DNA from 4 places in the Streptomyces sp. NBC_01241 genome. Region 1 is predicted to be linked to each of the others. Evidence: riboswitches for the same ligand, from Rfam matches in the RefSeq annotation. Region 1 holds a riboswitch; each other region holds the start of a gene.
What was found. A riboswitch is a leader RNA that binds a small molecule or an ion and turns the genes downstream of it on or off. The one in region 1 is predicted to bind cobalamin.
Positions count from the first base shown of each region.

Region 2: another riboswitch for cobalamin. It lies ahead of OG306_RS36875 (CbtB domain-containing protein); the one in region 1 lies ahead of OG306_RS08180 (cobalamin biosynthesis protein).
Region 3: another riboswitch for cobalamin. It lies ahead of OG306_RS25805 (ribonucleoside-diphosphate reductase subunit alpha); the one in region 1 lies ahead of OG306_RS08180 (cobalamin biosynthesis protein).
Region 4: another riboswitch for cobalamin. It lies ahead of OG306_RS02925 (ABC transporter substrate-binding protein); the one in region 1 lies ahead of OG306_RS08180 (cobalamin biosynthesis protein).

Region 1 covers NZ_CP108494.1:1,892,258-1,899,722, forward strand. The annotation lists gene OG306_RS08165 (class II aldolase/adducin family protein) at 1-76, opposite strand, end outside; gene OG306_RS08170 (inorganic phosphate transporter) at 381-1,646, shown strand; gene OG306_RS08175 (hypothetical protein) at 1,722-1,952, shown strand; cobalamin riboswitch at 2,126-2,254, shown strand; gene OG306_RS08180 (cobalamin biosynthesis protein) at 2,400-3,473, shown strand; gene OG306_RS08185 (cobyric acid synthase) at 3,470-4,987, shown strand; gene cobN (cobaltochelatase subunit CobN) at 4,984-7,465, shown strand, end outside.
Region 2 covers NZ_CP108494.1:8,116,710-8,124,174, reverse strand. The annotation lists gene OG306_RS36895 (pirin family protein) at 1-444, opposite strand, end outside; gene OG306_RS36890 (tetratricopeptide repeat protein) at 646-1,014, shown strand; gene OG306_RS36885 (GNAT family N-acetyltransferase) at 1,496-2,005, shown strand; gene OG306_RS36880 (CbtA family protein) at 2,152-2,925, opposite strand; gene OG306_RS36875 (CbtB domain-containing protein) at 2,953-3,168, opposite strand; adenosylcobalamin (AdoCbl) riboswitch at 3,172-3,320, opposite strand; gene OG306_RS36870 (histidine phosphatase family protein) at 3,430-4,059, shown strand; cobalamin riboswitch at 4,094-4,285, shown strand; gene OG306_RS36865 (dihydrolipoyl dehydrogenase family protein) at 4,457-5,899, opposite strand; gene trxA (thioredoxin) at 6,015-6,383, shown strand; gene OG306_RS36855 (hypothetical protein) at 6,480-6,797, opposite strand; gene OG306_RS36850 (LacI family DNA-binding transcriptional regulator) at 6,869-7,465, opposite strand, start outside.
Region 3 covers NZ_CP108494.1:5,727,044-5,734,508, reverse strand. The annotation lists gene OG306_RS25830 (carbohydrate ABC transporter permease) at 1-65, opposite strand, end outside; gene OG306_RS25825 (extracellular solute-binding protein) at 150-1,433, opposite strand; gene OG306_RS25820 (GntR family transcriptional regulator) at 1,713-2,477, shown strand; gene OG306_RS25815 (DUF3311 domain-containing protein) at 2,738-2,992, shown strand; gene mctP (monocarboxylate uptake permease MctP) at 2,989-4,626, shown strand; cobalamin riboswitch at 4,751-4,909, shown strand; gene OG306_RS25805 (ribonucleoside-diphosphate reductase subunit alpha) at 5,049-7,465, shown strand, end outside.
Region 4 covers NZ_CP108494.1:774,454-781,918, forward strand. The annotation lists gene OG306_RS02910 (PRC and DUF2382 domain-containing protein) at 78-1,109, shown strand; gene OG306_RS02915 (ABC transporter ATP-binding protein) at 1,194-1,979, opposite strand; gene OG306_RS02920 (FecCD family ABC transporter permease) at 1,976-3,010, opposite strand; gene OG306_RS02925 (ABC transporter substrate-binding protein) at 3,091-4,131, opposite strand; cobalamin riboswitch at 4,193-4,382, opposite strand; gene OG306_RS02930 (beta-ketoacyl-[acyl-carrier-protein] synthase family protein) at 4,462-5,685, opposite strand; gene OG306_RS02935 (acyl carrier protein) at 5,682-5,960, opposite strand; gene OG306_RS02940 (hypothetical protein) at 6,047-6,214, opposite strand; gene OG306_RS02945 (acyl-CoA dehydrogenase) at 6,220-7,465, opposite strand, start outside.

The sequences.
Region 1 (7,465 bases):
CCGCCGCCGTCCGGCGGGCGGTGGCGACGACGCCCTCCCAGGCCTGTTCGATCGCGTCCCGCTGCTGATCGCTCATACGGAGATCCTGTCAGCCGCGAAGGCCCGGGTCAGCTCTATGAGCGAACGGACAAACGGTCGGCTCGGCCGAAGTCGCCACCATCACAAATCGGAAACGATCGCAAATAGGGGTGACGAGGGGGCGAAACGGGCCTCACGGGGCCCTGCGCCCGACTCGTGCCGCCCGCGGAGGACGAGCAGAGAACAAACTGAGCGACCCGACTCCGTTTGGAGTCACCGTGACGCCCTGTCCAGTTCATCTTCCGTTCACTCAGGTTGCCTACGGTCCACGTGCCAATGACGTCGAACGATTGCCTGGGTAAATGGAACACATCACGCTGCTCCTCGCGATTGTGATCGTGACAGCTCTAGTGTTCGATTTCACGAACGGTTTCCATGACACCGCCAACGCGATGGCGACGACCATCTCGACCGGCGCACTCAGACCGAAGACAGCGGTGGCCATGTCCGCCGCTCTCAACCTCGTCGGCGCTTTCCTGTCCGTGGAGGTCGCCAAGACGATCTCCGGCGGGATCGTCAACGAGAACGGGCTGCGGACAGAAGTCATCTTCGCGGCACTCGTCGGCGCCATCCTGTGGAATCTGCTGACCTGGCTGGTCGGGCTGCCGTCCAGCTCCTCGCACGCCCTGTTCGGCGGACTGATCGGCGCGGCGGTGATGTCGGCGGGCTGGTCGTCGGTCAACGGCGGCACCGTCGTCACCAAGGTGCTGCTCCCCGCGGTCGCCGCCCCGATCGTCGCCGGTCTGGCCGCGCTGCTGGCCACCAGACTGACGTACCGGATCGGCGGGAAGATCCGTAACGACGCCCAGGAGAAGGCCACCGCCAAGGGCTACCGCGCGGGCCAGATCGCCTCGGCCGGACTCGTCTCCCTCGCCCACGGCACCAACGACGCGCAGAAGACCATGGGCATCATCACCCTGGCGCTGGTCACCGGTGGCGTCCTGCACCCGGGCTCCAACCCGCCGGTCTGGGTGATCGTCTCCGCCGGTCTGGCCATCGCGCTCGGCACCTACCTGGGCGGCTGGCGCATCATCCGCACCATGGGCAGTGGCCTCACCGACCTCAAGCCGCCGCAGGGCTTCGCCGCCCAGACCAGTGCGGCCACGGTCATCCTGGCCTCCTCCCACCTCGGCTTCTCCCTCTCCACCACCCAGTCCTGCTCCGGCGCCGTGATGGGCGCGGGCCTCGGCCGCCAGGGCGGCGTGGTCCGCTGGTCCACCGCCACCCGGATGTTCGTCGCCTGGGGTCTGACCCTGCCGGCCGCGGGCCTGGTCGGCGCGGGCGCGGAATTCCTCACCAAGCAGGGCACCTGGGGTGTCGTGGTCGTCGCGGCGCTGCTGGTCGCGGGCTCCGGGGCGATCTGGATGCTGTCGCGCCGCAAGCCGGTCGGCCACGGCGATGTCGCACCGGCGGACGGCGTCGCCGAGCCCGCGGGCGTCGTCACCACGGCCATCGCCGCCGTCAGCCCGCCGCTCACCGCGGCCCAGGCAGCGGCACAGGACCTCAAGACCACCATTCCGGCCCCGGCCGGAACCACCCCGGACCCGGCGCGACCCGCCACCGTCTAGGCCGACCTTCCAGGCCGGTCCGTCCGGGCCCGCCGTCCGGGCCCGCGTCCAGGCCCGCCGTCCAAAGGATTCCGCATGAAAATCGACTGGGCAGCCCTCGGCACCGTCTTCGGCGTCTCCCTCGTCGCCACCGTCGCACTGGTCGGCCTCTTCACCCTGGGCATCGTCGGCCTCTCCAAGCAGCCCGAACCGGCCACGCAGGGCGGCTCCGGCGGCTCACTGCTGCTGGCCCGCGCCGGCGCGTACGTCTGCTTCGCGCTGTGCGCGGCGGCGGTCGCGTACGGGATCTATCTGATCGTCGCCTGAGCCCCGCCCCGCGCACTCCCTCTTCGGGCCGGACACACCTCGTGTGTCCGGCCCGAAGTGCTGCGCCCGGCCCGGTGTGGGCCTCAGCACACTGCGCCGTCGCAGGTCAACGGCAAGTTGACGGGCGTTCGCGGAGCGTGGTGGACTGCCGGAGCCAATTACGGCGACAGCAGAGGAAGCCGGTGCGAATCCGGCGCGGTCCCGCCACTGTCACCGGGGAGCAGTCCCCCACACCGGAAGTCACGGCACGCGCGAGCGGGCTGGAAGGCCGGGGGAACTGCGGATCCGGGAGCCAGGAGACTCTCGTCGCCGGTCACGTCGAACCAGGGCGCGGACCCTGAGTGAGGACATATCGCCATGCCTGGCTGCCGTGCGTCCGTTGCTGTGGCGCTCTCACCGAGAGCCGCCTGTACGAAGCTCCTTCGAGGCGTAACGGCCGGCTGAGCCGTGCGTGCCGACCGCGTCTTCGCGTACGGCGCCACAGCCGGCCTGATCGGCGATCTGCTGCTCGGTGACCCCCGCAGGGGGCATCCGGTCGCCGCCTTCGGGCGGGCCGCGGCGGGCGTCGAGCGCCGGCTGTGGCGCGACCACCGCGGGTGGGGCGCGCTGCACACCCTCGTCTGCGCCGGAGGCGCCGCGGGTGGTGCCGCGCTGCTCGCCCGTGCTGTACGCGACCACCCCGCCGCCTCCGTCGCGTTGACCGCGGCCGCCACCTGGTCCGTCGTCGGCGGTACCTCCCTGGGGCGTGAGGCCCTGACCATCGGTGACGCCCTGGCCGCCGGTGACCTCGACCGCGCCCGCGAGCGGCTGCCGCATCTGTGCGGGCGCGATCCGCACTCCCTCGACGGGCCGCAGATCGCCCGCGCCGTGGTGGAGTCCGTGGCCGAGAACACCTCGGACGCCGTGGTCGGCGCCCTGGTGTGGGGTGCGCTGGCCGGTGTCCCCGGGCTCGTCGGCTTCCGGGCCGCGAACACGCTCGACGCCATGGTCGGCCACAAGTCGCCCCGCCACCGGCGCTACGGCTGGGCCTCGGCGCGCCTCGACGACCTCGCGGGCTGGCCCGGCGCCCGGCTCACCGCCCTGCTCGCCGTGGCCTCCGGGCGGCGGCCACGTGGAGCGGTACGGGCGTGGCGGGCCGACGCGGCCAAGCACCCGAGCCCCAACGCGGGCCCGGTGGAAGCCTCGTTCGCGGGTGCGCTCGGCGTGCGGCTCGGCGGGACGCTCGCGTATGGCGGCCGCGTCGAGCACCGCCCCGTCCTCAACGGGGAGACGGGCCGGGCGGTGGAGACCCAGGACATCGAACGCGCGGTACGGCTGTCGCGCCGGGTGAGCGCGCTGGCCCTCGGCGTGTGCGTGACGGGCCGGTTGGGCGTGGCCCTCGCCGCACGGCGGATCGCGGAACGCCCGATGACAGAACGCTCGGCCGCGGGGACTCCGGTCGCAGTGACGTCGATCGCTGTGACCTCGATCGCTGGAATTTCAATGGCAGCACGTTCGATCGCAGGACGGAGACGGACATGAGCGGCGGACTGCTGGTCGCCGGAACCACCTCGGACGCGGGCAAGAGCGTCGTCACCGCGGGCATCTGCCGCTGGCTCGTACGCCGGGGCGTGAAGGTGGCGCCCTTCAAGGCGCAGAACATGTCGCTGAACTCGTTCGTCACCCGCGAGGGCGCCGAGATCGGCCGCGCCCAGGCCATGCAGGCCCAGGCCGCCCGGGTCGAGCCGACCGCGCTGATGAACCCGGTCCTGCTCAAGCCCGGCGGCGACCGCTCCAGCCAGGTCGTCCTGATGGGCAGAGCCGTGGGCGAGATGAGTGCGCGCGGCTACCACGGGGGCCGGCAGGAAGCGCTTCTCTCCACGGTCGTGGACTGTCTGGAGCAGCTTCGGGGCACGTATGACGCGGTGATCTGCGAGGGCGCGGGCAGTCCGGCCGAGATCAATCTGCGGCGCACGGACATCGTGAACATGGGCATCGCACGGGCGGCGCGCTTCCCGGTGGTGGTCGTCGGCGACATCGACCGCGGCGGCGTCTTCGCCTCGTTCTTCGGTACGACGGCGCTGCTCGACGCCGAGGACCAGTCGCTGATCGCCGGCTACCTCGTCAACAAGTTCCGGGGCGACGTCTCGCTGCTGGAACCGGGCCTGGAGATGCTGCGCGACATCACCGGGCGGCGGACGTACGGGGTGCTGCCCTTCGCCCATGGCCTCGGCATCGACGAGGAGGACGGGCTGCGAGCCTCACTGCGCGGGGCCGTGCGCGAGTCGGCCGTCGCGCCGCCGCACGGCGAGGACGTACTGCGCGTCGCGGTGTGCGCCGTACCCCTGATGTCGAACTTCACCGATGTCGACGCGCTGGCCGCCGAACCGGGCGTCGTCGTCCGGTTCGTGGACCGCGCCGAGGAGCTGGCCGACGCCGACCTCGTCATCGTGCCGGGCACCCGCGGCACCGTGAAGGCACTGGCCTGGCTGCGCGAGCGCGGCCTCGCCGACGCCCTGGCGCGGCGCGCCGCCGAGGGCCGGCCGGTCCTCGGGATCTGCGGCGGCTTCCAGATCCTCGGCGAACACATCGAGGACGAGGTCGAGTCGAGGGCGGGGCACGTCGACGGCCTCGGCCTGCTGCCCGTACGCATCCGCTTCGACCGCGAGAAGACCCTCGCCCGCCCCGTCGGCGAGGCGCTCGGCGCGCCGGTCGAGGGGTACGAGATCCACCACGGCGTCGCGGACATGGGCGGCGGCGAGCCATTCCTGGACGGCTGCCGGGTCGGCGCCGTGTGGGGCACGCACTGGCACGGCTCGCTGGAGAGCGACGCGTTCCGCCGCCGCTACCTGACCGAGATCGCGCGGGCCGCCGGCCGGCGCTTCGTCCCCGCCCCCGACACCTGCTTCGCCGCGTTGCGCGAGGAACAGCTCGACCGCCTCGGCGACCTCATCGAAGAACACGCGGACACGGACGCGCTGCTGCGGCTCATCGAGTCGGGCGCACCGTCCGGACTTCCCTTCATCGCCCCCGGAGCACCTGGAGCACGCGCATGAACTCCCCTACGAGCACCGTGCTGTTGCTGTCGACCGCCGACACGGACCTCCTCGCCGCCCGCGCCTCCGGCGTGCCGTACCGGATCGGCAACCCCACCCGCATCGACGTCCGCGAGGAACTCCCCGCGCTGATCGAGGACTCCTCCGTCGCCGTCGTCCGTCTCCTCGGCGGCAAGCGCGCCTGGGAGGACGGGCTGGCCGTCCTCAAGGCGTCCGGCATCCCGACCGTGCTGCTGGGCGGCGAGGGCGTGCCGGACGCGGAACTGATGGCCGAGTCGTCGGTACCGGCCGGTGTGGTCGCGGAGGCACTGCGCTACCTCGTGGAGGGCGGCCCCGGAAACCTCGTGGAGCTGGCCCGCTTCCTGTCCGACACCGTCCTGCTGACCGGTCACGGTTTCGCCGAGCCGCAGCAGATGCCCGAGTGGGGCCTGCACGGCGGGCGTACGTTCACCGAGGGCCGCCCGACCGTCGGGGTGCTCTTCTACCGGGCACACCAGCTGTCCGGGAACACCTCGTTCGTGGACGTCCTGTGCGACGCGGTCGAGGCGCGCGGCGCCAACGCCCTGCCCGTGTACTGCGGTTCGCTGCGCGGCGCCGACGCCGGTCTCTACGAGCTGCTCGGCAGGGCGGACGCCCTGGTCGCCACGGTCCTCGCGGCGGGCGGCACCCGCGCGTCGGACGCCTCCGCCGGGGGCGACGACGAGGCCTGGGACATCGGCGCGCTCGCCGAGCTGAACATCCCCGTCCTCCAGGGCCTGTGCCTGACCTCGTCGCGCGGCGCGTGGGACGCCTCGGACGCGGCGCTCTCCCCCATGGACGCCGCGATGCAGGTCGCGATCCCGGAGTTCGACGGCCGGCTGATCACCGTGCCGTTCTCCTTCAAGGAGCAGGGTCCCGACGACGTGCCCGTCTACCGCGCCGACCCCGAACGCGCCGCGCGCGTCGCGGGAATCGCGGTACGCCACGCCGTCCTCAAGCACAAGTCGAACGCCGAGAAGAAGCTGGCCCTCGTCTTCACCGCCTACCCGACCAAGCACTCCCGCGTCGGCAACGCCGTCGGCCTGGACACGCCCGCGTCGGCAGTGCGGGTCCTGGACGCCCTGCGCGACGCCGGTTACGGGGTCGACGGGCACCCCGACAACGGCGACGAGCTGATCCACCGTCTCATCAACGCCGGTGGCCACGACATCGAGTGGCTGACCGAGGAGCAGCTCGCCGCCGCCCCCGCGCGCGTCCCGCTCGCCGACTACCGGGCCTGGTTCGAGAAGCTGAAGCCGGAGCTGCGCGACTCGATGCTGGAGCACTGGGGCGAGCCGCCGGGCTCGCTGTACGTGGACGGCGACGACATCGTCCTCGCCTCGTTGCAGTTCGGGAACGTGGTGGTGCTGATCCAGCCGCCGCGCGGCTTCGGCGAGAACCCGATCGCGATCTACCACGACCCGGACATGCCGCCGTCGCACCACTACATGGCGACGTACCGCTGGCTAGAAAACTCCTTCGGTGCGGACGCCGTCGTCCACATGGGCAAGCACGGCACGATGGAGTGGCTGCCGGGCAAGGGCCTCGGCCTGTCCGCGGGCTGCGGCCCCGATGCCGTGCTCGGCGAACTGCCGCTGATCTACCCGTTCATCGTCAACGACCCGGGCGAGGGCACCCAGGCCAAGCGGCGCGGGCACGCCACCGTGGTGGACCATCTGGTGCCGCCGATGGCGCGTGCCGACACCTATGGCGACCTGGCCAAACTGGAGCAACTGCTCGACGAGTACGCGCTGGTCAGCGATCTCGACCCGGCAAAGGCGCCGTCGGTGCGGGCGCAGATCTGGACGCTGGTGAAAGCCGCCGAGCTGCACCACGACCTCCATGTCGACGAGCAGCCCGGCGACGACGACTTCGACTCGTTCGTCATGCACATCGACGGCTACCTCTGCGAGATCAAGGACGTCCAGATCCGCGACGGCCTGCACATCCTCGGCGGCGGTCCCGTCGACGAGGCGCGGGTCAACCTGGTCCTGGCCGTGCTGCGCGCCTCCCAGGTGTGGGGCGGGCTGGCGAACGCGCTGCCGGGGCTGCGGGCGTCGATCGCCGGGCACTTCGGGCTCAGCGAGAAGGAGTTGCTGGCCGAGCCGGGCGCCGCGGTGAAGGTGCCGGCCGAGCTGACCGGACTGGTCGACGGCCCGGCGCGCACCGGTGCGGACGCGATCGATCTGCTGGAGCAGCTGTGCCGCCGGCTCGCGGAGGGCATGGAGGAGCGCGGCTGGGACCTCGCGGCCGTGGCGGGGCTGGTACGGGACGTCCTCGGCTTCGAACTCCCGGACGCCGTAGCCGTGTTGGGCTTCGCGTGCGAGGAGGTCGTGCCGCGGCTGGCCCGGACGACGGACGAGATCGACCACATTCTGCGGGCGCTGGACGGCGGCTTCGTACCGGCGGGTCCGTCGGGCTCACCCACCCGCGGTCTGGTCAACGTGCTGCCGACCGGGC
Region 2 (7,465 bases), 6.2 Mb from region 1:
TCGGTGGGCTTCCGGCAGGGCCACCCAGAGCTGGGCGCCGTGCAGAAACCTCGCGTGGGACTTCGGGCTCTCCTCGGAGTGACTGATGGCCCGGCCGGAGGTCATCAGTCCCAGCTCGCGCGGGCGGATCGTACGCAGGCTCCCGAGGCTGTCCCGGTGCAGGACCTCGCCGTCGTGGAGCCAGCTGACCGTCTGGAGGCCCATGTGAGGGTGGGGCGGCACTTGCATCCCGGGTTCGCCGGCGATGTCGTCGGGACCGTAATGATCGACGAAGGCCCATGCGCCGACCATCCGGCGGCCCAGATTGGGCAGCAGTCTGCGGACCTCGGTGGACTCACCCAGCTGGACACGGCGAGGGGTGAGAAGTTCGCGTACGGGCTCGGCGACGACGAAGCCCCGTCCTCCGCAGACGGAGAGTGCGGCCTGGCGATCGAGATTGCTCATGACGCTCAACCTATTCCCGTGGGGGTCCGGGGTGCCGGTACCCACGCCGATTATTTAGTGGAATATTCAACCAGTGTGCCATGTTCCGGTGACTGGAGCATGGCTGAGACGACAGCGCGGCCGAGTGTGTGGCCAGGTCAGTGGCAGGGCGGGTCCCGGAACGATCCGGGGCAATCCGCGAACGAGGAGGTCAGAGGTCAAGTGAGCGACACCTATTTCGAGTTCGGCACGGCCGCCGACCGGTGGGACCGTGCGCAGATGTTCTTCGAGGCGAAGGAGTACATGACCGCGGCCCGGATCCTGGAAGGGCTCGTCGAGGAAGTACCGGAGCAGATCTCCCCGCGGCTGCTGCTGGCGCGGACCTACTACCACTCGGCCCGGCTCGGCAGGGCCGAGACGGAGCTGCGGGCGGTTCTGGAGCGCGACCCGGTGGAGCCGTATGCCCGGCTGATGCTCGGCCGGACGCTCGAGCGCCAGGGGCGGAGCGCGGAGGCGACGGGTCATCTTCGGATGGCGGCGGCGTTCTCCGGGGACTTCGACGTCGACGCGGACCGGAGTACCGACGGCTGACGGACGCGGGCCGGAGTACCGACGGCTGACGGACGCGAGGGGCCTCAGCGGTCGCGAGGGGTGCTCGACAGGCGATTCAGCCATTCCGCCAGGAGAGCGCCCTCGGCCGCGCGCCCCGACGGGTGTCGGACACCGGCCTTGGGGGCTAGCAGATCGTCGGGGCCGATCCGGGTGAGGAACTCGGCGCGGACGGTCCGCGACGGCGCCGATCGCCTCGCTGCCGTCGTCCGCCAGGTCCACGTGTGCGCGAAACGGTCGCTTGCCGTGCTCGGGCCGGTGCGCTCCATAACCCGATGAGTGCAGCGCTGGCAACGGTGCGCCGGCAGCACTACCCACCCTCGGTAGCAGCGCCACGCACAGCGCTCCCCCAGGCCCGGAAGGCCCCGGAACCCCGCAACCGATCCCGTCCCGCCGCGCACCCGACACTCCTCTGAACAATCCAAATGCCGTCCGCCCGCCCCGCGTGATACTTCACTCGGTCATGACCGACCTTGAGACTCCCCGCCTCCTGCTCCGCCTCCTGAGTGCCTCCGACGCCCTGCACGTGATGGCCGGCAAACCCGGAGACGGTGCCCGCTGGGCGCCCGGATACCCGTCCCCCGGCGAGATGGCCGCGGCCGAGCGCTTCCTCGGCGCCTGCGCGACGACGGGTGATCCCAGCCCCTTCGGTTCGTACGAGATATGCCGGCGCGAGGACGGAGTGGTGATCGGCGGGCTGGGGTTCCATGGCGCCCCGGACGAGAACGGACACGTCACGATCGGCTACGGCCTCGTTCCCTCGGCGCAGGGAATGGGTTACGCCTCCGAGGCGCTGCGCGCGCTGCTGCTGTTCGCCCGCGATCAAGGGGTGAGCTGCGTGCACGGTGACACCGACCTGGACAACCTCGCGTCCCAGCACGTCATGACAGCCATCGGCATGCGCCTGGTGAAGGAGGACGCGCAGCTGAAGCACTACCGGATCGACTGGGGACAGCGGGCCGGGGAGCAGTGAGTCCGTGCCCGTCGGTCCCTCCTGGCGCGGCTGCGCGGGGCAGGACGGCGGAACCCGCCGGGGAGGCTCCCGGCGGGTTCCGATGTCTTCTGGTGCTGCGTGGTGCGTGAAGCGTGCTGCGTGGTGCGTGGTGCGTGGTGCGTCGGTCAACCGGCTGCCGTGGCCGCACGGTTCGCCGTGCCGTTGCCGGTCCTGATGGTGTCGGTCCTCGGTACGAGGAGCCGTTCCGTCAGGTGGCCGAAGACGAGACCGAAGGTGATCCAGAGGGTGGCCTGTACGGCGAGGGTGGCGAGGCGGAACTCCCACAGCAGGGCGGCCGGGAAGTCCCTTCCGACCTCATTGAACGAGGGCAGGAACGCGTAGGCGAGTCCGATCACGACGACGTAGGCGGCGGACGCGGCGATCGTCGCGTTCCAGTTGCCCAGGCGGGAAGCCAGCCGCCTGCCGAGGATGACGGCGGCGACGGCCAGCAGCACGCTGAGGGCGACCATCAGGAAGAACAGGGTGGTGCGTCGGCCGATGGTGTCGGGGTTGCCGACGGCCGGCGGGTTGGCCGGGTACTTCAGGAACGGCACGACGTACACCGTCAGCAGGGCCGCACCCGCGATCAGGGCGGCCGTGGCCCGTGGGCCGAATCTGCCGATCCGGCCGAGAGCGAAACAGAAGACGAGGGCGGCGACGCCGCCGATCGCCACACCGAAGACGAGCACACCGGTGGCAAGGCCGGCGGTGGACTGCATCGTGCGGCTGACGAGTTCCCCGCCGCCGCCGTGATCATGACTGTGCGTCTCTTCGAGAGCGATGGCCGCGTCCACCCGGGACTCGCCGAGGAAGTAGGCGACGACCAGAGCGAGCGCGCCCGCGGCAAGGCCGGCCAGCATGCCGCGCACGAGCAGGGCTCTGACAGATATGGAGTTCATGAGGATTCCCCTGGATCGGACGGTACGTCAGTGGCAGGGAAAACCGAGGAGGTGGCGACCGTCGTGGACCCACTCATGGACACCTTCGCCGGAGATGACCGCGGTGGCGCCCTGCTCGGCGCCGACGAAGTAGAGCAGTACGAGCATGATGATGCCGAAGAAGACCGCCCAAGGGGCAATGGCCTTCAGGGAGATGGGGGTGATCGCCGGTACGGCGGTGGCGGGGGCAGCACTCTGTGCCATGGCAGAACCTCCTGAGGGAACACGCGTCCCGATCGTGGTGCCTGAGACGAAGGTGCTGGGTCTGACTTCCCGTACAGGTACGGGTTCACAGTGGCGCGACCGTGCCGGATTCTCACCGGACTTCCGTCACACCTTCGTCGTGTTCGTCGGACGATACCTCCTGGAAGCGGACGCGGCCATGGCGCCGTCGGCGGGGCCGGAACGCCCGGATGCCATGGTGTGCGCACACGAGGGGCCATGGTTCGAGGAGTTGATCCGCTCATGACGGTACAGGTGATGTTGATCTCACCGGCGTTCAACGCCGCGCTGCGCGAGGCCCGTTTCGACGGCGACGCTCCGCTCGACGCGGCCGGGGTCCTGCAGGCCCGGGCCGCGGCGGCTGCGGTGCCCGAGGCCGACCGGTGCGTGCGCGGGCCGTCCGAGCGGTGCGCCGGGACGGCCGACGCGTTGGGGTTGCGCGCCGAGCCCGAACTCGCTCTGCGCGGCTGGGACATGGGCCGGTGGAGCGGACAGCGGCTAGCAACAGTATGCGGGAGTGAGCCCGACGCGGTGGCGGCCTGGATGACCGATCCTTCGGCGGCTCCGCACGGCGGCGAATCGTTGCTGGAGTTCTGCGCCAGGATCGGCCGCCTGCTGGACTCCCTTGAGTCCCGGGACGGCAACAGGGGCGGCCGAGTGCTGGGGGTCGTCGAGCCCGCGGTGGTGCGGGCGGTGATCGTACGGGCACTCGCTCTGCCGGCGGAGGCCTTCTGGCGGCTGGATGTCGCCCCGCTGACGCTGACCGGTCTCAGCGGCCGGTCCGGACGGTGGAACCTGCGCTGCGGTCAGCCGCTGTCCCCGGCTCCGGGTACCGGGCCTTCTCGGTCCGCCGCCATGCCGTGGCCCAACTGAGGGGCCAGGGACCGCGGTCAGCACCTGGTCCGGTGGTGCAGCTGGTTCGCCCGGTCCACCGACAGACGCGTCGTAAGAGGGAACCCGGTGGGAATCCGGGACTGCCCCACAGCGGTGAGTGGGAACGACAGCCGTCATCGAGCACTGGATCCGACACGGGCTCCGGGAAGCGAGGTTGCGGCACGGAGCCGGCTGGGTCGCGCCCTGTCGGGTGCCGCCCAAGGAGGTCAGGCCGCATCCACCGGAGGGTGGCATCCGGCGGGCCGCCCTGCACGCCGGTTCCGCGTCACCCTGCGGACCGACCGCCGGGTCACGGCACTCCGTCGGCCTCTGTTTCGCGGGCTCGGCCCCTCGTGCCCCCGCCGCCTCACCGCTGTTCGCCCGGGACGGGGCGACCCTATGCGTCGCGGTATGCCTCCAGCAGGCGCAGCCAGATCTCGCTGATCGTCGGGTAGGCGGGGACGGCGTGCCACAGCCGGCCGATGGGGACCTCGCCCGCCACCGCGACCGTCGCCGAGTGCAGCAGCTCACCGATGCCCGGCCCGACGAAGGTGACACCGAGCAGGACCTCCCGGTCGAGGTCCACGATCATGCGGGCGCGCCCGCGGTAGCCGTCCGCGTACAGGCCCGCGCCCGCCACCGCCGCGAGGTCGTGATCGACGGCGCGTACGCGGTGGCCGGCCTGTTCGGCACCGGCGAGGGTGAGGCCGACCGAGGCGGCCTCGGGGTCGGTGAAGACGACCTGGGGGACGGCCGCGTGGTCGGCGGTGGCCACGTGGGCGCCCCAGCGGTCGGTCTCCAGCTGCGGCACTCCCGCGGCGCGGGCGGCGATCGCGGCGCCCGCGATGCGTGCCTGGTACTTGCCCTGGTGGGTGAGGAGCGCCCGGTGGTTGACGTCGCCGACGGCGTAGAGCCAGGTGGTGCCTTCGACGAGGCAGCTGTCGTCGACGGTGAGCCAGGAGCCGGGCGTGAGGCCCACCGTCTCCAGGCCCACGTCGTCGGTGCGCGGGGCGCGGCCGGTGGCGAAGAGGATCTCGTCGGCCTCGATGCGCTCGCCATTGTCCAGTTCCGCGACGACCGGCCCGTCCGGGACCGTACGCCGAACGGAGGTCGCCGAGACTCCGGTACGGATGTCGGCGCCCGCCTCGGTGAGCGCCTGCGCGACCAGTTCGCCCGCGAAGGGTTCCATCTTCGGGAGGAGTCCCTTGCCGCGGATCAGCATCGTCACCCGGGCGCCGAGGGCCTGCCAGACGGTGGCCATCTCCGCCCCGACCACGCCGCCCCCGACGATCACGAGGCGGCCGGGCACCTTCTTGGCGCTCGTCGCCTCCCGGCTGGTCCAAGGACGGGCCCCGTCGATGCCGGGCAGGGCGGGGACGACGGCGCGGCTGCCGGTGCAGACGGCGACGGCCTGCCGGGCGGTGAGCCGGTGCACCGTGCCGTCGGGGGCGGTGACGGAGACGGCCTTCTCGCCGGTGAGCCGGCCCCGGCCGCGGTAGATGTCCGCTCCGATGCCGTCCAGCCAGGCGACCTGTCCGTCGTCCTTCCAGTGCGAGGCGAACGCGTCGCGGCGGGCGAGGACCGCCGCCACGTCGAGCGGTCCCTGGACGGCGTCGCTCAGGCCGGGCAGGCGGCGGGCGTCGGCGCGGGCGACGACCGGCCGCAGCAGGGCCTTGCTGGGCATGCAGGCCCAGTAGGAGCACTCGCCGCCGATGAGTTCCGTCTCGACGACCGCCGTGCTCAGCCCGGCGGCACGTGCCCGGTCGGCGACGTTCTCGCCGACCGGACCTGCTCCGATGACCACTACGTCGTATTCGGTGTTCAGGGAAGCTGCTGTCATGGGAACAGTCTGATCGCGGGTGTGCGCGGCGGCCACATGGGCAGGCGGAATAGCGCATGTACCGGCACGGTTGAGCCGGACAGGTCCGAACGGGCAGAGGAAGAGGTAGCAGAGTATGAGCACCGTTGAGCTCACCAAGGAAAACTTCGATCAGGTCGTCAGTGACAACGACTTCGTCCTGATCGACTTCTGGGCTTCCTGGTGCGGCCCGTGCCGGCAGTTCGCACCGGTCTACGACGCGGCGTCGGAGCGCCACGACGACCTGGTCTTCGCCAAGGTCGACACCGAGGCGCAGCAGGAGTTGGCGGCGGCCTTCGAGATCCGTTCCATTCCCACGCTGATGATCGTCCGGGACAATGTGGCGGTGTTCGCTCAGCCGGGGGCGCTGCCGGAGGCGGCGCTGGAGGATGTCATCGGACAGGCCAGGAAGCTGGACATGGACGAGGTCCGCAAGTCCATCGAGAACCAGCAGAAGGAGCAGTAGGCTCCACGCGCGCATGAGCGGGGTGAGTGGCCCGCCCGGTCCGCGTCCGCGGTCCGGGCGGGCCACTTTTCCGTGACGTCGGCGGCCTGCGCGGCCTCAGCCACCTGCGCTGCGGTCGGCACCGGTGTCGGCGCTGCTGCCTGCGTCACCGTCGGCGTTCTTCTCCTTGATCCGGACCGACAGGCCGTAGTCCAGCTCGGCGCCGTCGACCAGCAGGGCCTCGACCGCGTGCGTCGCCGGGTCGATGTCCGCCACGATGCCTTCACCCGAATAGCGGGGGTAACCCGACGCTCCCGTCTCGCCGGTCGCCGCCACGACCGCCGAACGGATGGCGCCACTGCTCCCGGCGGCCTCGGTGGTGTCCTCGACGTGTCCGGGGACCAGCAGGATCTCGTAACTCTGCGGATGGCTCATGGTCATGACGCTAGGCAGGCGGCGCGCGGTGCGCACGTTGCCGCGCTGCCGTGCCGTGCGGACCGGGCGGCTCAGCTGGACTCGCGGTGGACCGTCCTGGCCCGCAGCAGGTCGTGGTGCTCGGGGGCGCCGCCGGTGTGCCGCACCAGCCGGTGGACGAGATCCGCCAGCGGCTGTGCGGCGGCCATCTCCAGCCGTACGCTGCTGAGCCGGGGACGCAGCAGCCTGCCGAGCATCAGGTCGTCGGCGCCGATCACGGCCGTCTCGCGGGGCACCTCGATGCCCGCGTCCTGAAGGGCCCGCATGAGGAGCATCGCGTATGCGTCGTTGTACGCGAAGACCGCGTCGAGGCCCAGGGTGCGCCACCGGGCGGCCAGCCGGTCGGCCGACTCCTCCTCGTACCGCAGCGGCAACGGTTCGATGACGGCCCCGTGGCTCTGCGCGGCCTGCCGGGCCCCGGTCAGCCGGGGTTCGGCGAGCAGGCCGAGGCCGTCTTCCTCGGGCATGATCACGCCGATGCGACGCCGGCCGCGCGCCAGCAGATGCCCGATCGCGACGCTGCCGACCTTCCGCTGGTCCATGAGCAGCGCGTGGGCGCCGTCCACCGGTCGCGGGCCGAGGGTGATGACGGCCTTGGCTCCGGCTCGTCTGAGGACGGATATGCCCTG
Region 3 (7,465 bases), 3.8 Mb from region 1:
GGCGCGTCATCCTCGCGGACACCGGCTGCCCGGACCGAGTCCACCTGTTCGGTCTGCACTGACATGCTCGCCATCTCTTCTTGGGCCGTACGTTCCAGACACGCGGGCGCGCCGGGGGGCGGTCGGTCCCCGCCCCCCGGCGCGTGCGATCAGCTCTTCTGCGAGAGACGCTTGTTGATCTCGGCCTCGACCGCCTTGGCGGCGTCCTCGGGGCTCTTGCCGTTCAGAACCGCGGTCATGTAGCTCTTGATCGGGTTCGGATCGTTCTCGACAGCGGCCCACTCGGGGATGAGCGGGGTGGTGCCACCGGCGGCGGCGGCCGGGGCCGCGGCCTCGGCGGCGCCGTTGCCGGTCAGGTTGGAGTTGAGCGACTCCTTGTTCGGGATGACGCCGTTCTCCTTGGCCAGCTGGCCCTCGAACTGGTCGGACAGGGCGAGCTTCAGGAACTCCTTGGCGAGCTCCTGCTTCTTGCTGCCCGCGGCGACCGCGAAGTTGGAGCCGCCGAGGAAGACGCCCTCGGGCTTGTCGGCGGTCTCACCCGGGATGGTGAAGTAGCCGATGTCGCTCTCGATCTTCTTGTTGGCGGTGATGGCGGTGGCGGCCTCCCAGCCCATGCCGATGAAGGCACCGACGTTGCCCTTGGCGAAGACCTCGGCCTGCTGCGGGGTGGCCTCGTCCTTGTCCTTGGGGGCCTTGGAGTAGGACTGGTACTTCTTGTAGAGGTTCATGGCCGCGGTGACCCTGGGGTCGGAGAGGTTGGAGACGTACTTGTCGCCTTCCTTCTTCACCAGGTCCGCGCCCTGACCGATGGTCAGGCCGTCGAAGAAGTACCAGTTCTGGCCGGGCAGGTAGATCGGCTCGGCCTTGCCCTTCTTCTTGATGGCGTCGAGGTCCTTGAAGAACTCGTCACGCGTCTTCGGGGTGTCCTTGATGCCGGCGTCGGCCCAGACCTTCTTGTTGTAGATGACGACACGGTTGGCGAAGTACCAGGGAGCGGCGTACTGCTTGCCGTCGAAGACCGAGGACTGGTTGAGGGACTCGACCCAGTCGCCGCCGATCTCCTTCTTGAGGTCGCCGAGGTCGGCGAGGCCACCGGTGGCCGCGTACGCGGGGGTCTGGGTGTTGCCGACCTCGATGACGTCCGGCGGGGTCGACTCGGAGAGAGCGGTGGTGATCTTCTGCTGAATGCCGTCCCACTTCTGGGCCTCGAACTTCAGCGTGGCGCCGGTCTTCTTCTTGAAGGCCGCGGTCAGGTCCTTGGTCCAGCCGGGAGGCGTGGAGCCATCCATTGCCCAGACGGTGAGGGTCTCGCCCTTGTAGCTGTCCGGGCCGGTCTTCTTACCGCTGTCGCTACCGCCGTCGTCGGACCCGCACGCCGCCAGGCCGATCATCATGCCCGCGACGCCGATCGCCGCGATGAGCTTGCGCTTCACGCCAAACCCTCCTCAGGGATACTGCAACCCCGCCCACCGCGAAGACATTCGACGAGTACTGCTGGGGCTGGACCTGGTCTTTAATGGTTTAGACCAGCACCGGGAGCTTGGCCTAGACCTTTAGGGGTGTCAAGGGTGTATAAGAAGTGCACTCGCGTCCGTTATAGGACCGACACCTAAGGGAGGGCGACGAGCCGTGACCGGACCGTGCCACCATGTGAGCCGCGACAGACGGAGGAGCCGGTGACGGCAGCAACGCAGCAGTCGGGAAGGCGGGCCATGGGTGCCGACGGGGGCAGTACGGAGAACGGGACGGGCGCGGCCACGCGGACGGCGCGCGTACCGAAGTACTACCGGCTGAAGCGACATCTCCTCGACATGACGGACACCATGCCGCCGGGCACCCCCGTGCCGCCGGAGCGGACCCTGGCCGCCGAGTTCGACACCTCGCGCACGACCGTGCGCCAAGCGCTCCAGGAGCTGGTCGTCGAGGGCCGGCTGGAGCGCATCCAGGGCAAGGGCACCTTCGTGGCCAAGCCGAAGGTCTCGCAGGCCCTGCAACTCACCTCGTACACCGAGGACATGCGCGCCCAAGGGCTGGAACCGACGTCCCAGTTGCTGGACATCGGCTATGTCACGGCCGATGACACGCTCGCCGGGCTGCTGGACATCTCGGCCGGCGGCCGGGTGCTGCGGATCGAGCGGCTGCGACTGGCCAGCGGGGAGCCGATGGCGATCGAGACCACGCACCTCTCAGCCAAACGCTTCCCGGCGCTGCGCCGTTCACTGGTGAAGTACGCCTCTCTCTACACCGCGCTGGCCGAGGTGTACGACGTCCGGCTGGCCGAGGCCGAGGAGACCATCGAGACCTCGCTCGCCACCCCGCGCGAAGCCGGCCTGCTCGGTACGGATGTGGGCCTGCCGATGCTGATGCTGTCCCGGCACTCGCTCGACGGCCGGGGCGAGCCGGTGGAGTGGGTGCGCTCGGTCTACCGCGGCGACCGGTACAAGTTCGTGGCCCGCCTGAAGCGGCCGACGGACTGAACCCGCCGCGGCGACCGACCGCTCCCGGCCACCGCACCCCGTACGCACAGCCGCGTCGGCCCCCGTGGAAACCACGGGGGCCGTTCGCACGTCCTGGTCCGGACCAACTCTCGTACGTTTGGCGATATTCCGAACATTCGCGCCCACCCGCGGGACCGTTGCCGGACCGCAATGCGGACAGGGGGTGACGGTGACCGGAAGCCTCCCCTAGATTTCCTGCGCATTACACCAGGTGATCAGCGAGGGGACGGAGTCGCCGCATGCCAGCAGACCCAGAAGGAAAACCACCGACCGTCACACCGGTACGGGTGGTCATCGCCCTCTGCCTCATCGCGCCGTTCGTGGCGATGCTGTGGGTGAGTTCGTACGCGAAGGTGGACCCCACCTTCATCGGCATTCCGTTCTTCTACTGGTACCAGATGCTCTGGGTGCTGATCTCCACCGCGCTCACGGTGATCGCGTACAAGCTGTGGCAGCGTGACCAGCGCGCCCGCAAGGGGGGTGCGTCGGCATGAAGGACGGCGTGAACGGCGTCGCGCTCGGCGTCTTCATCTTCTTCTTCCTGGCCGTCACGGTCATGGGCTTCCTGGCGGCGCGCTGGCGAAAGGCCGAGAACGAGGCCAGCCTCGACGAATGGGGCCTGGGCGGACGGTCGTTCGGCACCTGGGTCACCTGGTTCCTGCTCGGCGGCGACCTGTACACCGCGTACACCTTCGTCGCCGTGCCCGCGGCGATCTACGCGGCGGGCGCGGCCGGCTTCTTCGCCGTGCCGTACACGATCCTCGTGTACCCGCTGATCTTCACCTTCCTGCCGCGGCTCTGGTCGGTCTCGCACAAGCACGGCTACGTGACCACCTCGGACTTCGTCCGCGGCCGCTTCGGCTCGAAGGGGCTGTCGCTGGCGGTCGCCGTCACGGGCATCCTCGCCACGATGCCGTACATCGCGCTCCAACTCGTCGGCATCCAGGCGGTGCTGGACGTGATGGGCGTCGGCGGCGGCGAGAACACCCACTGGTTCATCAAGGACCTGCCGCTGCTGATCGCGTTCGCGGTGCTCGCCGCATACACCTACTCGTCCGGTCTGCGGGCACCCGCGCTGATCGCGTTCGTCAAGGACGGGCTGATCTATCTGGTCATCGTGGTGGCGATCATCTACATCCCGATCAAGCTCGGTGGCTTCGACAACATCTTCGCCAAGGCGGGCGAGGCGTTCTCGCAGACCAATCCGGCGACCGGCAAGCCGCGCGGCGCGCTCGCGCCGGGCGAGGCGGGGCAATGGGGTTACGCCACCCTGGCGTTGGGCTCGGCGCTGGCGCTGTTCATGTATCCGCACTCGATCACGGCGACGCTCTCCAGCCGCAGCCGCAATGTGATCCGGCGCAACACCACGATCCTGCCGCTGTACTCGCTGATGCTGGGCCTGCTGGCGCTGCTCGGCTTCATGGCGATCGCCGCCGGAATCAAGGTGGACAACGGCCAGCTGGCCATCCCGCAGTTGTTCGAGACCATGTTCCCGGACTGGTTCGCGGGTGTCGCGTTCGCCGCCATCGGCATCGGCGCGCTGGTGCCCGCCGCGATCATGTCGATCGCCGCGGCGAACCTCTTCACCCGCAACATCTACAAGGACTTCCTGAAGCCGGACGCGACCCCGGAGCAGGAGACCAAGGTCTCCAAGCTGGTGTCGCTACTGGTGAAGGTCGGCGCGCTCGCCTTCGTCCTCACCATGGACAAGACGGTCGCAATCAACTTCCAGCTGCTCGGCGGGATCTGGATCCTCCAGACAATGCCGGCCCTGGTCGGCGGCCTGTTCACCCGTTGGTTCCACCGCTGGGCGCTGCTCGCGGGCTGGGCGGTCGGCATGGTGTACGGGACGGTGGCCGCGTACGGCGTCGCCAGCCCGACCCAGGCGCACTTCGGCGGGTCGTCCAAGGAGATCCCGGGCATCGGCGAGATCGGCTACATCGGTCTCACGGCGTTCGTGCTGAACGTGGTGGTGACGGTGGTGCTCACCTTCGTCCTGAACGCCGTGAAGGCACCCGCCGGGGTCGACGAGACCTCGCCGGCCGACTACACGGCCGACGCGGGCGACAAGGGCGTCCAGGTGGAGCTCCCGCAGGCCACGGCAGGGGCGCCGGGCGGCGGCCACTGACGGCCGCTCCCACAGCCGTACGACGGCCCGTCAAGCCCCCTCCAGCGGGGCGCGGCGGGCCGTCCGTGCGCTCGGCGGCGGGCCGTACGCGCGTCCCGAGATATGTTGCGCGACACAACATGTGGGGGCTGCCTCATCGGACGGCCCCCACATGTATGCTCATGCTCGCTGTCGCCGCAGGGGAATCCGGTGCGAATCCGGAACTGTCCCGCAACGGTATGTTCGGTGCGCTTTTGCGCACCCCCGAGTAAGTCCGAGGACCTGCCGACAGTTCATCCGGCTCGACCGAACCGGATGCCAGACGTCCGGGCCTCGCGGTTGGGCCGGTGGACGCCGTGCGGAGTGCTGCCCCGACCCGGGCCCGCCTCTGTCCGGCTGCCCCGTTCCCCGCCGGCCCCGAGCCGAGCGAGGGAGAGCACCACGTGACCATCGCGCCAGCCGATCCGGCTTCAGTCGCCGTGTCCGAAGCGGCCGAGTCCGAGGCAACCGCACACGACGGACCGGGAACCGCGCTGCTGCGGACCCTGACCGGCCTCACCGTCGATCTGCCCGACACCGACCCCGGTCGCGTCGCCGCCGCCGCACTGCGCGGCCGCAGCGCCCGAGCGGACGAGGCCGAACTGCGCGCGCTGGCCACCGAGGCCGCCGCGGGGCTGATCTCCGAGGACCCCGCCTACTCCCGGCTCGCCGCCCGGCTCCTGATCCTCGCCATCGCCGACGAGGCGGCCGGTCAGGGCGCCGTCTCCTTCTCCGCCTCGATCGCCGTCGGACACCGCGAGGGCCTGATCGCGGACCGCACCGCCGAGTTCGTCGCGCTGCACGCGGCCGCCCTCGACGCGCTGGTGGAGCGTTCGCTGGCCGCCGGCGCCGACGACCGCTTCGGCTACTTCGGGCTGCGGACCCTGCACAGCCGCTATCTGCTGCGCCACCCGCACACCCGCCAGGTCATCGAGACGCCCCAGCACTTCATGCTGCGGGTCGCGTCCGGGCTCGCCGAGAACGCTGCACTCGGTTCAGAAGCGGGGCAGCGCGCCCTGGACGAAGTGGCGTCGCTGTACGGGCTGATGAGCCGGCTCGACTATCTGCCGTCCTCGCCGACCCTGTTCAACTCCGGCACCCGGCACCCGCAGATGTCCTCCTGCTACCTGCTGGACTCCCCGCTCGACGAGCTCGACTCGATCTACGACCGCTACCACCAGGTGGCGCGGCTCTCGAAGCACGCGGGCGGCATCGGTCTCTCGTACTCCCGCATCCGCGCCCGCGGTTCGCTGATCCGTGGCACCAACGGGCACTCCAACGGCATCGTGCCGTTCCTGAAGACGCTCGACGCGTCCGTCGCGGCCGTCAACCAGGGCGGCCGTCGCAAGGGCGCCGCCGCCGTCTACCTGGAGACCTGGCACGCGGACATCGAGGAGTTCCTGGAGCTGCGCGACAACACGGGCGAGGACCAGCGGCGTACGCACAACCTCAACCTGGCGCACTGGATCCCGGACGAGTTCATGCGCCGGGTCGACGCGGACGGCGACTGGTCGCTGTTCTCGCCCGCCGACGTCCCCGAGCTGGTCGACCTGTGGGGCGACGCGTTCGACGCCGCGTACCGGGCCGCCGAGGCCCAGGGGCTGGCCCGCAAGTCGATGCCGGCCCGCGAGCTGTACGGCCGGATGATGCGGACCCTGGCGCAGACGGGCCAGGGCTGGATGACGTTCAAGGACGCCTCCAACCGGACCGCGAACCAGACCGCCGAGCCGGGCCGCGTCGTCCACTCGTCGAATCTGTGCACCGAGATCCTCGAAGTCACCGATGACGGCGAGACCGCCGTCTGCAACCTGGGTTCGGTCAACCTCGGCGCGTTCGTCGCCGACGGTTCCATCGACTGGGAGCGGCTGGACGCCACCGTCCGTACCGCCGTGACCTTCCTTGACCGGGTCGTCGACATCAACTTCTACCCGACCGAGCAGGCCGGCCGCTCCAACGCGAAGTGGCGCCCGGTCGGTCTGGGTGCGATGGGTCTCCAGGACGTCTTCTTCCAGCTGCGGCTGCCGTTCGACTCCCCCGAGGCCCGTGCGCTCTCCACGAAGATCTCCGAGCGGATCATGCTCGCGGCGTACGAGGCGTCCTGCGATCTCGCCGAGCGTTCCGGCCCGCTGCCCGCCTGGTCCGAGACGCGGGCCGCGCGCGGGGTGCTGCACCCGGACCACTACGACACCGAGCTGAACTGGCCGGAGCGCTGGGAGGCGCTGCGCGCCCGGATCGCGAGGACCGGGATGCGCAACTCACTGCTGCTCGCCATCGCGCCGACGGCGACGATCGCCTCGATCGCGGGTGTGTACGAGTGCATCGAGCCGCAGGTCTCCAACCTCTTCAAGCGCGAGACGCTCAGCGGTGAGTTCCTCCAGGTCAACGCATATCTGGTGGAGGAGCTGAAACAGCTCGGGGTGTGGGACGCGCGGACCCGTGAGGCGCTGCGCGAGGCGAGCGGCTCGGTGCAGGGCTTCGCCTGGATCCCGGAGGAGGTGCGGGCGCTGTACCGCACGGCGTGGGAGATCCCGCAGCGCGGACTGATCGACATGGCGGCGGCCCGTACGCCGTTCCTCGACCAGAGCCAGTCGCTGAACCTGTTCCTGGAGACGCCGACGATCGGCAAGCTCTCCTCGATGTACGCGTACGCCTGGAAGCAGGGGCTGAAGACGACGTACTACCTGCGCTCGCGCCCGGCGACCCGGATCGCCCGCGCCGCCTCCGGCCGGGCCGCGGCCACCGCCCCCATTCCCGTACAGCAGGCCTCGGCGCCCGACGCGGACGCGATCGCCTGCTCCCTCGAAAACCCCGAGTCCTGCGA
Region 4 (7,465 bases), 1.1 Mb from region 1:
GAGGCGCGATGGAAATCGGACGCGCCTCCCCTGATGGATCCAGCCACAGGACGCGCCCGGGCGAGGAGGGATCGGCCATGGGAGCCGCTGACGGTTTCACGGATTCCGGAGAGCTCGACGGCCTGACGGTGTACGACACCGCGGGCGAGAAGATCGGCAGTGTGGGCCGGGTGTACGTCGACGACAACACCGGCCGCCCGGACTGGATCACGGTGAAAACCGGCCTGTTCGGCATGAAGGAGAGTTTCGTGCCGCTCGCCGGGGCCCGTCGCGTGGGCTCCGACCTGCACATCACGCATCCGAAGGACCGCGTCAAGGAAGCCCCCCGGGTGGACGCGGACGCGCATCTGTCCGTGGCGGAGGAGGAGGAGCTCTACCGCCATTACGGCCTCGCCAGGAACACCACCACCCGGCTCGGCGGACGGTCCGGCACCACGACGTCCGGGACCGGCACCACGGCCGCGGGCGCGGCGGGAGCCGCCGGCACCGGAGCCGTCGGCGCGGCCGGCACCTCCGCCTCCGGTACGGACACCTCCCGCACCACCACGTCGGGCACGACCGGCATGGCCGGCGCGGGAACCGGTACGGGTCCGGGCAGGCACCGCGACACCGGGACGGCCGGCACGGCCCGGCCCCTCGTCGGCGCCGGGGCGGGTGCCGAGCGGTCCGCCGCGGACCTCGGCGGCAAGGAGGAGTTGATCCGCTGCGAGGAGCAACTGCTCGTCGGCACCGAGGAGTACGAGAGCGGCAAGGCACGCCTGCACAAGTACGTCGTCACCGAGAACGTGACCAGGACGGTGCCGGTGATGCACGAAGAGGTACGGGTCATCCGTGAACCGCTGCGGCCCGGCGACAGGGCGACGGGGCCCACGGACATCCGCGAGCAGGATGTCGAGGTGACCCTGCACGCCGAGCGCGCCACCACGCGCAAGGAGACCGTGCCGGTCGAGCGGGTGCGCATGGAGACCAAGAAGGTGACCGAGCAGAAGGAGGTCTCCGCCGAACTCCGCAAGGAACAGATCGACTACGCGGACGACAAGAGCATCGGGGGCGGAGACATCGGAGGCAAGGGCATGGGTGGCGAGTCCGGCCGAGGGCGCCGCCGCTGACCCCCGCGCAGAGCGGCCGACAGCCGCACGAGAACGCGAGTGAGGGGCAGGCCCCGTGAGGTGCCGGGGCCCGCTCTCTCGCCGTCAGGGCTCCGGCAGGAAGCGCACCGTGGGCCGCCCGTCGGGGCCGTCCGGAGTGACCAGCGCCCGCACCCGGTAGACGTCGGCGATGAGTTCCTCGGTGATCACTTCGGTGGGGGTTCCGGCGGCCACCACACGTCCCTCCTCCAGGACGACGATCCGGTCGCAGAACATCGCGGCCAGGTTGAGGTCGTGCAGTGCGATCACGCAGGTGAGGGGCAGCGAGGTGATCAGTGACAGCAGTTCCAGCTGGTGCTGGATGTCGAGGTGGTTCGTCGGCTCGTCGAGGAGCAGTTCACGTGGTTGCTGAGCCAGTGCGCGCGCGATCTGGACGCGTTGCCGCTCGCCTCCGGAGAGGGTGTGCCAGGACTGGCCGGCCCGGTCGGCGAGACCGGTCCGCTCGAGGGCCTCGCGCACCGCGTCGTCGTCCTCCCGGCCGGGCGCCGACCAGGCCCTGCGGTGCGGGACGCGCCCGAGGCGCACGACGTCCAGGACGCTCAACTCGACCTGGGTGACGGCATGCTGGTCGACCACGGCGACTTGCTGGGCCACGGCCCGGCGGCCGATCTCGTCGAGCCGCCGGCCGTCGAGGGTGACCACGCCCGTCTCCGGGGCGAGCACCCCGGCGAGCACCCGCAGCAGGGTGGACTTGCCGGAGCCGTTCGGTCCGATCAGCCCGACGGTCGCGCCGGGCGGCGGGGCGAGGTGGACCCCGTCGAGGATGAGGCGGCCGCCCGCCGCCCGGCCGACCCGCTCGGCACGCAGCCCGTCCGTCGCTCCCCCCGTCATGTGATCCTCCGGGTGCGGTACAGGACCAGGACGAACGCGGGCACGCCGATGAGCGCGGTGACGACACCCACCGGCACCTCCTGCGGATCGAGGACCGTCCTGGCGAGCGTGTCGACCCAGACCAGGAACACAGCTCCGGCCAGTGCGGTGACCGGCAGCAGCCGCCGGTGCTTGGAGCCGGCGAGTGCCCGGGCGGCGTGCGGCAGTACCAGTCCGACGAAGCCGACGGCGCCCGCCGAGCTCACGAGCGCGGCGGTCAGCAGCGCGGTCGTGCAGAGCAGCACGATCCGGGTGCGGGCGACCTGGACGCCGAGCGCGGCGGCGGCGTCCACGCCGAACGCGAAGGCGTCGAGCGTACGGGCGTGTCCGAGGCAGACCAGCAGCGTCAGGACGAGAACGGCTGAGCAGACCCACACATCGGTCCAGCCGACCCCGCTGAGCGAGCCGAGCAGCCAGAACAGCACCCCGCGGGTCTGCTCGGCGTCGGCGGAGGTCATCACCACGAAGGAGGTGAGCGCGGAGAACAGCTGCATGGCGGCCACACCGGAGAGAACGACCCGGTCGGTCGTGCCGCCCAGGGTGTGGCTCAGCAGCAGAACGAGGGCGAACGAGCACAGTGCGCCGATGAACGCGCCGGCCGAGAGCGACACCGCTCCCCCACCGACCCCGAGGACGACGACCACGACCGCGCCGGTCGACGCACCGGAGGAGACGCCGAGGACGAACGGGTCGGCGAGCGGGTTGCGGAGCAGGGACTGCATGACGGTGCCGCACACCGCGAGCCCGGCGCCGCACACCGCCGCGAGCAGGGTGCGCGGCATGCGCAGGTTCCAGATGATGCCGTCCCGGATCGGGGTGAGCCGCGTCCGGCCCCAGCCGAGGTGGGCGGCCACCGTGGACCAGACGTCGGCGACGGAGATTCGGGCGGGGCCGACGGTGACGGCGACTGCGACGGACAGCACGAGCAGCGCGACGCCGCAGGCCCACAGGATCCCGCCGCGCAGCTTCCATACACCGTCCTCGCCACGCAGCTTCCGTACACCGTCCCCGCCCCGCGCGGTCGGTTCGCAGGCGCGCCGTGCGTCCGCCGCCGTGGTCCGCCCGGTGTCCGTCACCCCGCGAGCCCGAACGTGCGCAGCCCGGCGGCGACGCGTTCCACGCCCTCGACCGTCCGGATGGACGGGTTCATGGCCTGGCCGCTCAGCAGGATGTACCGCTTGTGCCTGACGGCGTCCATGTTCTTCGTGACGGGGTTGGACTCCAGGAATTCGATCTTCTTCGTGGCGCTCTCGGCGGTCTGTGCCTTGCGGGTCAGGTCGCCGATGACCAGGACGTCGGGGTTGCGGTCGGCAACGGTCTCCCAGCTGATCTGCGGCCATTCCTCGTGTGTGTCGTCGAAGACGTTCTTCGCGCCGAGTTCCCCGGTGATGATCCCGGGTGCTCCGCAACAGCCGGCCAGGTACGGGGCCTTGGAGTCGGAGAACCAGTAAAGGAGGGTGGCACCGGAGGCGTCGATGGACCCGGTCGCCTTCTGTACCCGGGCCCGCAGCCGCGCCACGAGCGTGTCGCCGCGCTCCTGCACGCCGAACACCCTTGCCAGGTCGCGCACTTCGCCGTAGACGCTGTCCATGGTCAGTGGCTCGGTACGGGCTCCGTCGCCGCCGCCGCTGTTGTCCTTGCCGGTGCAGTCGGCGGGCGAGACGTAGGTGGGGACGCCGAGTTCCTCGAACTGTTCGCGGGGGGCGACGCCGCCCTTGGCGAGGGTCGACTCGAACGACGCGCTGATGAAGTCGGGCTCCTGGTCGAGGACCTTCTCCGACGAGGGCCGGTTGTCGGCGATCCTGGGGACCTTGGCATTGGCCTTCTCCAGGCCCTTCATCACCGGGTCGGTCCAGGTCGCGGTGGCGGCCAGCCGGTCGGCGAGGCCGAGCGACAGCAGGATCTCCGTCGACCCCTGGTCGACGGAGACGGCGCGGCGCGGCGCGGATTCGACGGTGACGGTGCGTCCGCAGTTCTTCAGCGTCACGGGATATCCGTCGGCGGAGCCGGACTTCGCGGCGGAGTCGCTCGTTCCGCCGCCGCAGGCGGTCAGCAGGACGAGTCCCGTCGTGAGCAGGGCGATGGTGCGGACGGGGCTGGATATGGACGGCACGGAGTCCCTCTGCGTCTCTGGGCCCATGCGCGGAGCCCGTTGTACGGAGTTCTGCGCCCGGTACCGGGCGCAGCCGCCAGCAGGTCTTCGGACTCGGGTTCTGTCGGACGGGACGCCTTCCCAGGACACCCGAGGGTGGTTCCCAGTGGCCGTGGCCCCGCCCGTCCCCCTCACCGCTGCGCGTCAGTTCCGGATTCTCACCGGATTCCCTGACTCCTACGTGGAGTTCGACTGGCCCAGGCAAGCTATCACGCGCGTCTGCGCAGTTCATGGGCGGTGTGGCCGGTGGTACGCCGGGCTGTGCTGCCCGTCGCACCACCTGCCTGATGCCTACGGACGCTGTAGAGCGATCACGGCGTTGTGTCCGCCGAAGCCGAAGGAGTGGCTGACGGCGCGCCGGACGGGCAGCCGCAGCGGTTCTTCGGTGACGCAGTTGATGTCGAACTCGGGTGCCGGGGCGTCCAGGTTGGCGATCGGCGGTACGACTCCGCGCTGGAGCGTGAGGACGGTCAGTCCGGCCTCGATCGCTCCGGCCGCCCCCATGCAGTGCCCCAGTACGCCCTTCGGGGCGGTGACGGGCGGCCGGTGCGGGTAGACCCGGCCGATGAGGGCGGCCTCAGTGGCGTCGTTGATGGACGTCGCCGTGCCGTGCGCGTTGACGTGCTCGACGTCCTCGGCCGCCCAGCCCGCGTCGCGCAGCGCGGCCTCGACCGCCGCCTGGGCGACCGCGCCGGACGGGTGCGGGCTGGTGGGGTGGTGGGCGTCGGTGGTGGCGCCGGTGCCCGCGAGCAGCGCCCGGGCTCCGGCGCCCCGGGCCGCGGCGTCGGCCGCCCGTTCCAGCACCATGACGGCGGCGCCCTCGCCCATGACCAGCCCGGCACGGTCCGCCGAGAAGGGCCGGCACCGCCTGGCCGGGTCGCCGTGCGCCCGGGCCGCGGCTCCGGACCGGGCGAACCCCGCCATGGCGGCCGGGTAGACGATCGACTCGGTGGCTCCGGCGATCGCGATGTCGCACTGCCCGGTGACCAGGAGATCGCGGGCGACGGACAGGGCGGTGACACCGGACGAACACGCGGTGCAGGGTGCCATGCTGGGACCGGTGGCCCGCAACTGGATCGCGATCTCGGCCGCCGGCATGTTCGGAATGGTGAGCAGGATGCCCGACGGCGAGACGGCGTCCGGTCCGTGCCGGTCGAGTACGACGGCCTGCTCGGTCAGCGAGGCGGAGCCCCCGCTGCTGGTGCCGACGACCACCGCGACCCTGCTGCCCTCCCACCGCACGGGGTCGAGTCCGGCGTCGGCGACCGCCTCCCGGGCGGCGAGGACGGCGAACTTGACGTACCTCCCCATCCGGAAGGACGTACGGCCGCCGATCGCGGCGTCCAGATCGATTCCGTCGACGGTGCAGGCAAAGTCGATCGCGCATCCTTCGAGTGCCGCGACGGTACGCACCGGCGAGACTCCGGCGCACACACCTTGCCAGGTGGATTCGGTGTCGTTGCCGACCGGGGTGATCATTCCCAGGCCGGTGACAGCAACGGCGGGCCTGTTCATCGGGCGTTGCTCACCGACGCCGAGCCGCTCACCGGCGTCCCGCGGCCCGCTGTCGCGTCGATGAAGCGCGTGATGTCGGCGAGGGTGGCGTCCTTGGGGAGCCTGTCGAAGTCCCCGCCGGCGCCCGCCGTCTCCCTGATGAGGACGGCGAACTCCGCGACGGCGAGGGAGTCCATCTCCAGGCTGTCCATCGTGGAATCCGGGCGGATCTCGGCGGCGGGCACTTTGAAGGTGTGTGTGAGCACCTCGGTGATCTTGGGATGAATCGCACTCATGAGCTTCCTCTCCATCATTCGGTACGGCTGCCGAGGACGGCGGGGCATCGTCCCGACGCCGGATCAACTGGGTGGCGTGCCTCCAGTTACGCCTTGTGGCGAACCGATTCGGCACCGTCCTTCCGCGGGGGTCCGCACCACCGGGCCAGGACGGCCGCCGTACCCCAGAAGGCGAGCAGCACGACCCGGACGCCGAGGGTTCCGGCCGCCTCCCGTACCCGGCCGGTGCGCGGGCCCGTTCCGGTCCTGGTCACGGCCCTCATCGAGGTCCCTGAACCGTCGTCGGGCCGCCGTGTCTTTGCCAGGCGGCCGCCGAGTCGTCGTACGCGTCGATGTAGTCGGCCCCCGCGATGGGCCAGTCGGCGAGCAGTTCCTGCGGCAGCGCGAAGGCGTCGACGAGGGCGGGCAACCGGGGGGCGACGGCAGTGATGAGCTGATCCACGGCCGCGGGCAGCGCATTGACCTGGTCACCTGTCAGATGACCTGCGGCCAGCAGGTCGCCGCTGTTCCGGGCGATCCAGTCGAGCGCGAACAGTCGTTGCAGTGTGATGAGTTGCTCCCGGGCGGGCCCGTCCGGCAGACCGGCCACCGCGTCCGCGTACGCCTCGGCCGCCTGCCGGTGGGCGTGGGCCTCGACGCCGCGCAGGGCGGGCCCGGCCGCGGCGTTCCACCGCCCCAGCGGATCGCCGTGCGGTGCGCGGCCCATCCGCTCCCTGGCCCGGCCGAACCAGATCCCCTCCAGGGCCGCCAGGAGGCCGCCGAGGAACCGTGGGTCGGCGAGATCACCGGACGCTCCGCCGGAAGGGGTTGCGCACCCGGCGGGTTCGGTGGCGAAGAGCATTTCCGCGGCCGCCTTGGCGTGGATGGCCAGGTTGTCGCCCTCGGCGGTGATGGCGCCCTCCACTCCGGTGAGGAGTTCGCTCATGCCGTTGTTCTCCAGGAGCGCCTGGGCGCCGCACCGTTCACGGCATTCGACGATCACGGACCTGGCCCGCCAGGTGATCCACCCCTTGGCCACGGCGACCAGCCGCTCCGCCTCCTCCGGGCCCGCACCCGAGCCGTCCTCCCGCCGCTCCCAGCGGTCCAGGGCCCGGCGGTGCAGCAGGCTCATCGCGAACACGGTCGCCATGGCCACGGCGAGGGGGCCGTGGTGGCTGCGGTGGGCGATCACCGGTACCGGCCGCGAGCCGCGCGGCCCGGAGATGTACCGGTGGCCGCCGTAGCGGACGGCGACGGCGAGTGTCGCGCGCGCGGAGCCGACCGCGCACGCGCTCATCGAGATCTTCCCGGAGGTGACGCGCCCGATCGACATGCGGAGCCGATGCCTCCGGTTGCCGACGGTGCTGCTGAACCCGCCGTCGTCGCCGATGCGTCCGTGGTCCCCGCCGAGCAGCGCGTCGCGCCCCACGAAGACCTGGTCGAAGGAGGTCAGGCAGTGGTCCACCGGGCTCCCCATGCGTGCGGGAAGCCTGCGGACCCGTACACCGGGCAGGGCCCGTACGGCA